2 regions of the Macrococcus psychrotolerans genome follow, and region 1 is predicted to be linked to the other one. Evidence: riboswitches for the same ligand, from Rfam matches in the RefSeq annotation. Region 1 holds a riboswitch; the other holds the start of a gene.
What was found. Region 1 has a riboswitch for thiamine pyrophosphate ahead of thiC (phosphomethylpyrimidine synthase ThiC). Riboswitches for the same ligand answer to the same signal wherever they lie in the genome.
Positions count from the first base shown of each region.

Region 2: another riboswitch for thiamine pyrophosphate. It lies ahead of QA539_RS00715 (thiamine phosphate synthase); the one in region 1 lies ahead of thiC (phosphomethylpyrimidine synthase ThiC).

Region 1 covers NZ_CP124591.1:306,686-311,095, forward strand. The annotation lists gene QA539_RS01615 (dihydrolipoamide acetyltransferase family protein) at 1-1,109, shown strand, start outside; gene QA539_RS01620 (hypothetical protein) at 1,217-1,633, shown strand; TPP riboswitch at 1,686-1,786, shown strand; gene thiC (phosphomethylpyrimidine synthase ThiC) at 1,851-3,566, shown strand; one part of gene QA539_RS01630 (IS3 family transposase) at 3,670-4,410, opposite strand, start outside.
Region 2 covers NZ_CP124591.1:143,096-147,505, forward strand. The annotation lists gene QA539_RS00700 (thiazole synthase) at 1-695, opposite strand, end outside; gene thiS (sulfur carrier protein ThiS) at 697-894, opposite strand; gene QA539_RS00710 (NAD(P)/FAD-dependent oxidoreductase) at 875-1,981, opposite strand; gene QA539_RS00715 (thiamine phosphate synthase) at 1,954-2,535, opposite strand; TPP riboswitch at 2,618-2,716, opposite strand; gene QA539_RS00720 (hypothetical protein) at 2,806-3,264, shown strand; gene QA539_RS00725 (GNAT family N-acetyltransferase) at 3,444-3,929, shown strand; gene QA539_RS00730 (hypothetical protein) at 3,926-4,336, shown strand.

The DNA.
Region 1 (4,410 bases):
CTAAAGTTGGAGAACAGATGGGATTGGTTGGAGACTCATTAGAGGATAACCAGTCTCCTGAACGTTCAAATCAATCGACTGATGATGAAGCGATAAGTGAATCAGGTGAAGAAACGAATGAAAGAGCCGCAATAAAGGATGCGGCCGAGAAATCTCCTAGCTTTAATAGAAGTCATGAGGATGAATTGAATAAGAAAGCACGCGATGAGGACACTCCTACATCACAAAGTAACTCTGAAAGCAACCGAATCTTTATTACCCCACTTGCCCGTAGAATAGCTGAAAGCAATGACATCTCAATTGAAGAGGTTACAGGGACTGGCGGTAATGGCAGAATCACAAAGAGAGATATAGAAAAAGCAATTGATCACGTAAAAGTAAGTTCGACGACTGAGTCTACTGAAGCTACTCAAGTAACGGCAGAAGGCAAGCCATTATCGAATATGAGACGTGCGATTGCTGACAACATGATGCATAGTTTACAGTCAACCGCACAATTAACGTTGCACCAAAAAGTAGAAGCAGATGCGTTGCTGAAATTTAATAAGAAGTTAAAAAAAGAGGTTAGCAACAATGAATTAGATATTAAAGTAACAGTTACCGCACTGATTACAAAAGCCGTTGCATTAGTACTTAAAGATGATGCAAGAATGAATGCAACTTACAGTGATGAGAAGTTATACCATCATAAAGATGTGAATATTGGAATTGCAACAAGTCTGGAAGATGGACTGATGGTTCCAGTGATCCATAACGCTGAAAGTAAATCTATAGGTGAAATTTCAAGTGCCATCGAAACTTTATCTGCTGCGGCGAGAAATGGAGAGTTGTCTCAAGGTGCAATGAAGGATGGAACATTTACCATCACAAATATCGGTGCAGGCGGTATAGAATACTTTACACCGGTACTTAACGCACCGGAAGTTGGGATACTAGGGGTTGGTTCATTACAAAGTGAAGTAGCATTAAAAGACGGCAAACCGTATGAGAAAAAGATGTTACCTCTGAGTCTCACTATTGATCATCAAGTTATAGATGGTGCAGATGGAGCGGAATTCTTGAGTCGTATTAAAACATTTATCGAGCATCCATATTTGCTGATATTGTAGATAGAGAGGGCATAGCCCTCTCTATATTATTTTGAACATGCACAAAAGATGTATAATTCAGCGACTTAACGTATAATAAAGGTAATTGACTTAATGGAGGAATTACGATGAACAAATGGATTAAACGTGGAATCGTTGTCGGTGCAGTTGGTTTTGGTGCCGTTCAATCAGTGAAATATTTAAAGCAGAATGAACAAGTGAAACAACGTTTGAATGATCTTAAGAATATCAAAGAATATAATGATCTGCGTATTGCACTGATGGAGGTTATTGAGGCATTTAATAACCCTAAGCAATTAGAATCGAAATTTGCAGAAGATGTGCATACTGAAAGCAATGAACAGACAAGCAACGCGCAAGCTACACATACAGAAGAGCCTTTCATTGCAGATGCAGTGAAACGTGTATTGGATACAAAAGCCGTTGAAGATCTTCTTGGTGATAAAGCTGATATCGATATGATGAAATCATTGATCGATGAAACGAAAGAAGTAGAGAAGCTCGTGCGTAGCTGGTTTAATTAATATTTGCAACATGAACAAATCAGTGATATTGTTTATGTGTACAACTTAATAAGACGATTGCTAGGGGAGCTCTTATGAGCTGAGAAAGGAATATCCTTGACTCTTTGAACCTGTTTGGTTAATACCAGCGTAGGGAAGCGAGCGTGTATACTTATGATATTTTTTTGTCGTGAAACTTCACCTCCTAGTAATGAATCTAACTAGGAGGTTTTTTTGTATGGTAAATTTGAAGAAGTCATTTCCAGCAAGTAAGAGAATCTTTAGAGCGGGTAAGGGCGAGGATACGGATATTAAAGTACCTTTCCGTGAAATTACATTAACGGATACTGTGACAGATCAAGGCACTACTTCCAATGCACCAGTTGTTGTCTACGATACGGGTGGTGTATATCACGATGATGCATATAATATTGATGTTGAGCGCGGTATCCCTAAATTACGTGAACGATGGATTGATAGCCGTGACGATGTAGAACAATATACAGGACGCAGAGTACTTGCGGTTGATAATGGTTTTAAAGATATCACGCATAATAAGTTTGTAGAGACGCCATTTAAGTATGATCCAAAACGTGCGCGTGATGACAAAAACGTGACACAGATGCATTATGCAAAGCAAGGAATCATTACGAAAGAGATGAAATTTGTCGCGATTCGTGAGAACGTCGATCCTGAATTTGTACGTAGTGAGATTGCAAGAGGGCGAGCAATTATTCCGAACAATATTAATCATCCAGAATCTGAACCGATGATTATTGGTAAGAACTTTAAAGTGAAGGTTAATGCGAATATCGGAAACTCTGCAGTATCATCATCTATCGAAGATGAGATTGAAAAGATGGTGTGGGCGACACATTGGGGAGCCGATACGATTATGGATTTATCTACAGGTAAGAATATTCATGCGACACGTGAATATTTACTGAGAAATTCACCGGTACCTGTTGGAACAGTACCTATTTATCAAGCATTAGAAAAAGTGGATGGCATTGCTGAAGATTTAACGTGGGAAGTGTATCGAGATACGTTGATTGAACAAGCTGAACAGGGCGTAGACTACTTTACAATTCATGCGGGTGTATTGTTAAGGTATGTGCCGATGACAGTAAATCGTCTGACTGGTATCGTGTCACGTGGAGGTTCGATTATGGCACAGTGGTGTTTAGCTCATCATGAAGAAAGCTTCTTATACACACACTTTGAAGAAATTTGTGAAATCTTAAAGACTTATGACATTGCAGTATCACTTGGTGATGGTTTAAGACCAGGTTCAATTTATGATGCGAACGATGAAAGTCAGTTGGCGGAACTGAAGACGCTTGGTGAACTAACGAAGATTGCCTGGGCACATGACGTTCAAGTGATGATAGAAGGACCAGGACATGTGCCGCTTCATAAGATCAAAGAGAATCAGGAACTTGCAGATTTCTATTGTAATGAAGCACCATTCTATACGTTAGGACCATTGACGACAGATATTGCACCTGCATATGACCATATTACATCAGCGATTGGCGCTGCAAACATCGGTTCATACGGAACAGCGATGCTATGCTATGTTACACCGAAAGAACATCTCGGACTACCGAATAAAGATGATGTAAGAACAGGTGTTGTAACATATAAGATTGCTGCACATGCAGCGGATCTTGCGAAAGGCTTACCAGGTGCTGATGAACGAGATAATGCTATCAGTAAGGCACGCTTTGAATTCCGCTGGATCGATCAGTTTAATTTGTCGCTAGATCCAGAACGTGCGAAGGAATATCATGATGAAACACTACCTGCTGAAGCGGCGAAAGTCGCACACTTCTGTAGTATGTGCGGACCTAAATTCTGTTCGATGCGTATTTCCCATGATTTACGTAAAGATAAAGGAATGCAGGAAATGGCTGATAAATTCAAAGCACAAGGTAGTGAAATTTACTCTTAGAATTTGCTGTGAATCGGAGCGCAGTTTATTCATATATAAAAGCACCACCCTTATACCAGGGCACTGCACCCTTACTAAGGGAGCTCAATAAAAACACTATTTTCTAGGCTGCTAATTTCCTATATTCTATAGGGGATAAGTAGCCTAGTTTTTGTTGAATTCTAACTTTATTATAGTTTTCAATGTAATTTTCGACAATATCTATTACAATGGTATTAGAGCTTCTAAGCTCACTGTTTAAGTAGAATGTTTCACACTTTAGAGAGGCATGAAAACATTCTATTGGGGCATTATCAGCTGGCGTTCCCTTACGGGACATGCTTCTGGTAATGCCTTTTTCTGTACATAGGGCATAGTATTCATAAGAAGTATAAACACTTCCTTGATCACTATGTAATATAGTACCTGGTTCCAATTGAAGTTGTTTTAATGTCTCATTTACTAATTCTTGATTTTGTTTATTACCGATTTTATATGCCACAATTTCACCATTGTAAGCATCCATGATAGATGAAAGATACAACATTGTATTCCCGAAGGGTAAATAAGTGATATCTGTTAAAAGTACTTCTAAAGGTTTCTCTGCTTTGAAGTTTCTATTTAATAGATTATGTGTTTTATAATATGCATTCCCTGGTCTTTTCGATTTTTTCATTCGTACTTTACAATTTAAATTATGTTTTTGCATAATCCTTTGTACTTTTTTGTGATTAATTGGTTTATTATTTTTTCTATTTAACAAGGCAGTTATTTTTCTATAACCATATGTAAAACGATGTTTCTTACATAGTTCTATAATTTCTCGTTCATCCTCAGATATACTGAAATCTTTGTTTTTCCATCT
Region 2 (4,410 bases), 160 kb from region 1:
GCGCCAAGGAAACCGGCATGAACTGCGAGTTTCATCGCTTCAGCCATCTTCACAGGGTCTTTCGCGTGACTCACTGCTGTATTTAATAGCACGGCATCTGCACCAAGCTCCATCGCATATGCAGCATCGCTTGGTGAACCGATACCTGCGTCTACAATAACAGGTACACTGATGGCATCAATAATATAGCTTAAGTTCAAGGCATCATTAACACCTAGACCTGTCCCGATAGGTGAGCCGAGTGGCATTATTGCATGTGCACCAAGCGTTTCAAGTTTCTTCGCAAGTACAACATCACATTGAATGTAAGGACAGACAATAAATCCTCTCTCTAGCAGAATTTCACACGCTTTATACGTCTCAATCGCATCGGGTAATAATGTTTTACCGTCCCCAATAATTTCAACTTTGATCATATCGCACATCCCTGCAGCTCGGGCGATCTCAGCAATTTTTACAGCCTCTTCTGCAGTCTTAGCGCCGGCTGTATTAGGGAATGTAATATATTTATCTAAATCAACAGATTCTAATGGATTCGGTAAGTCTTTATCATAGAGGTTCATGCGTCGCACAGCGAACGTTAATGCATTCGTTTCGCTTGCATCTACCGCTTCACGCTGTATATCACCATTTTCAAATTTTCCTGTACCAAGGATGAGTCTCGATTCAAGTTCTATTGGTCCAATCTTTAGCATATTAACCGCCTCCTACAAATTCTAATAATTCTAATCGTTGTTCTGGTCTAATTTCAGTCTCATCCCACTTGTCTTTTTGTACGGGCATATCATCGATTACGATAACCGCACGCTTTAAATCGATATTCAAAGTTTCTAAAAATGGAACAAGCATCGTTTCTTGTGTTTCGTACAATTCATCATTTAAGTATAGTTTCATGTATATCCTCCAGTTTAAAATGATCTTTATATTTCATTGCAAGCGGATGCTGTTTATCGAACATAAGTTTATGCATCAGTGCTCCGGTAATCTTCGATAAGAGGATGCCATTACGATAATGACCGGTTGCGACAAATAGATTATCACGGACCTCATCGATTACTGGTCGCTGCAGTGGGTTATCGGGACGAAAGCCGCATCTGCTATCGACAATTTCACCATTCATGAGTTCTGGTAATAGGTCCAGCGTCATTTCTTTTAGCCAGTCGATACCTTCTTCACTTACTGTATTGTCACCATTCATCGATGTCGTTGCACCTATCACATATAAATCATCTGACTTCGGTACGATATAATGCCCATTTGTCTGGAACAATGTCTCTTTCATATCTAATGTATGGTGATGTATCGTCATCACTTCACCTTTTACACCGTGCATTTCAAGATGGATACCAAGAGATTTAAGGATGTCACCTGAATACATACCTGCTGCAACGACGATTTGCTGTGCTTCATATGTTTGCGAGCTGGTACGCACATTAAATCCATCATTTGCTTTCACGTCTATTACGCGATCGTGAATAAACGTAACATCTTCATTTAATGTCATGAGTGCCTGATGGTATTTAACAGCATTGACTTGTCCATCTGTCGGAATCCACATCGCAAGGTCATGATTGCGGATATAACCATGTGCAAACTCATCCAAACGATTTTTAACTAACTCTGTTGTCTTAAACTGTGCATTAAGAAAATCATACTGTTGAAGTAAAGATTCATGCTCGCCATGTGAAGCAATCTTTAATAAACCATGCTGCTGATAATCGATTACATAACCTAAATGTGCCAATTCATCAGCAAAATCTTTCATCATATGTTGCCCTTCCATAGAAAACTGGAAGAGAGGGGAATCAGAATAAAATTCATTTTGTGCACCAAGCATACCGCCAGCAGCATGCGTCGCTCTGCATCTACTAAAATCATCAATAATGGCAATCGAAATACCTTCTTGTTTTAAGTGATAGCATATACTCTGGCCAATAATGCCGCCACCGATAATTAAGACATCGAATTTCGTAACAACCACTCCTTTCGAACGTGCTCAAGATGTGCCTTATGCTGAAACAAACGAATACCACTGAATCCACTAAATCGAGTATCAAGCTGATGTATCGTATGTTCATCGATACCACCGATTGCAACAATCGGGATATCATATGAAAGTACTGTGCCAATTACAGACGCACTTTGAGGTGTGAGACCTGGCTTTGAAGGCGTAGGGAAGACGTGACCGAATATACAGTAATCAAGCACGCCATCAATCAGGCGCACGCTGTCCTCACTGTGCACACTCATACCGACACGAAATTCAGGATGTTGTTGCTTGAATGCTATCGCATCACCAGCACGCTCCTTAAAATGGATGCGTGTCAGACCATGCTTTATCATCAAATGAGGTGTATTATGCACAATAATCTTAGAAGGATCTATGTGCCGTTTCAACTGCATAATAAATACATCCAGCGCATCATCACACGCATCTAGACGTAGAATCACACCATCAATCAAAGCTTCTACATCCACAATCGACTGTATAACAGCATCACTCGGTTCCACGAATGGTGTAATCATATAAAACATAAGCAACCTCCAAAAAAAGACCACCCGCAAACAAACTACGGGTGGTCAAAATATATAAAAAATATATAAATATTTATAATTATATAAATGATAACTGCTTCCCTACGTTGGAATTATCCAAATCAGGTTATGAGAGTCAGACAAAGTCTTCTCAGCTCTAAGAGCACCCCTAGCCATATTCGATTATGTAATTAAGAATAGCACTCAATGGCTGATAATTCAAACTTCTAAATTTAAATGATAAAATAGAAAAAGAAAGGGGATGTAAAAATGAATGAAATAAATGAAAAACAATTAGCAGCATTGCTAGATGAACACGCTGAACTGCGTGAAAATATGAGTAACGGTGAACGAGATGATATAGATGAAGCACAATTAAAACAAGTAACGATGGGTAGATTACAAGAAGAACGCATGACATCTGAAGAAATATTAAGAGAAATCGATGAACAGGAATCACTAGATATAGAGAACGAAATCGCACATAAAGAAGTGCATATCTTCAAATATGTAATGTATACGATTGAAATCTATAAAGACGTCGAACTTACACTAGACAGACTTAGAAATTTAATGGCACATGAATATGCAGAGATGACAGAAGAAAGTCTGATTCATTATCTTAAAGACTATGAATCAGCAGGATATATCCGACTGAACGAAACAAAAACAGGTGTTACAGTATCTAAAACATTTCTCGGGGAATGTGCTTTAGCGTTAGTGAAATAAAGAAGCGGCTTGATTAGTGGCTTTTATTTGCTTACAAAAATATAAATATTAATAATTTATAATATCAAATACTTAGAAGAAAGATTAAGACATGCCTGTCATTCCAACAACTCAATATGTATAGATTAACCATAAAATAAACTTTTATAAATAATTATAAAGATATAAGGAAGGATAGCATGAATTCTAAAATAAGAAGTATGACTGAAGATGATATTCCAAAGATACAACACATTGCAAAACTCAGCTGGCATGATACATATGAAGGAATAATACCGCTTCATATACAAGATAATTTTTTAGAGATGGCCTACAGTTCATCTATGTTAGAAAAAAGGTTAGCGTTGACGAAAATGTATGTAGCAGAATTCGAAGATCAAGTTGTAGGCTTTGCAAATTTCAGCAAACCAGATGAGAATGGTATAGCTGAACTGGCTGCTATTTACTTACTCCCGGACTACCAAAATTTAAGGATAGGTAGCACGCTTATAAAGCATGGAATTTCACAGATGGAAGGAATAAAGTTTATAGACGTTGTAGTAGAGAAAGAAAATAAGGTTGGCTATAATTTTTATAAAAAATTTGGTTTTTTAGTACAGGACGAATTTGAAGATGATTTTGACAGTCACATATTGAAGTCGGTAAAAATGAGGTTAACATTATGAATACATTCCATATAGCTCTTAAACGTTTACCTGAAGAAGTGCAGGAGATGATTATGGACAAAAAGTTAAATGATGTACTTATGTATTTTATGGAACATGAAGTACAAGATTATTATTTGATGAAATACTTATCAAATATTGCACATCTTAAAGATGAAGTAGAATATCATGAAATGGTCGCAAGTATTTACCATTTTCATTTCAACTATGAAGTTGATGCATATGATGCAGCTTATTATCATTACTGGCGTTCGTTAGAGCTTACATCTTTTAACGATATAGAATTATTAGAAGAGTTTCTTCAAATTCTGGATGAACCTGATTTTGATATTATAGAAGAGGAAAATATTGAATATGTAAAAAATCAGATAAGACTATTAGAAAAGGAGTCTATTATCAGAATTTGATGATACGATAAAACCCCCAACATATAAATGTTGGGGTTTTATCATAGTCTTTATAGAGTACGATTCTCTCATAT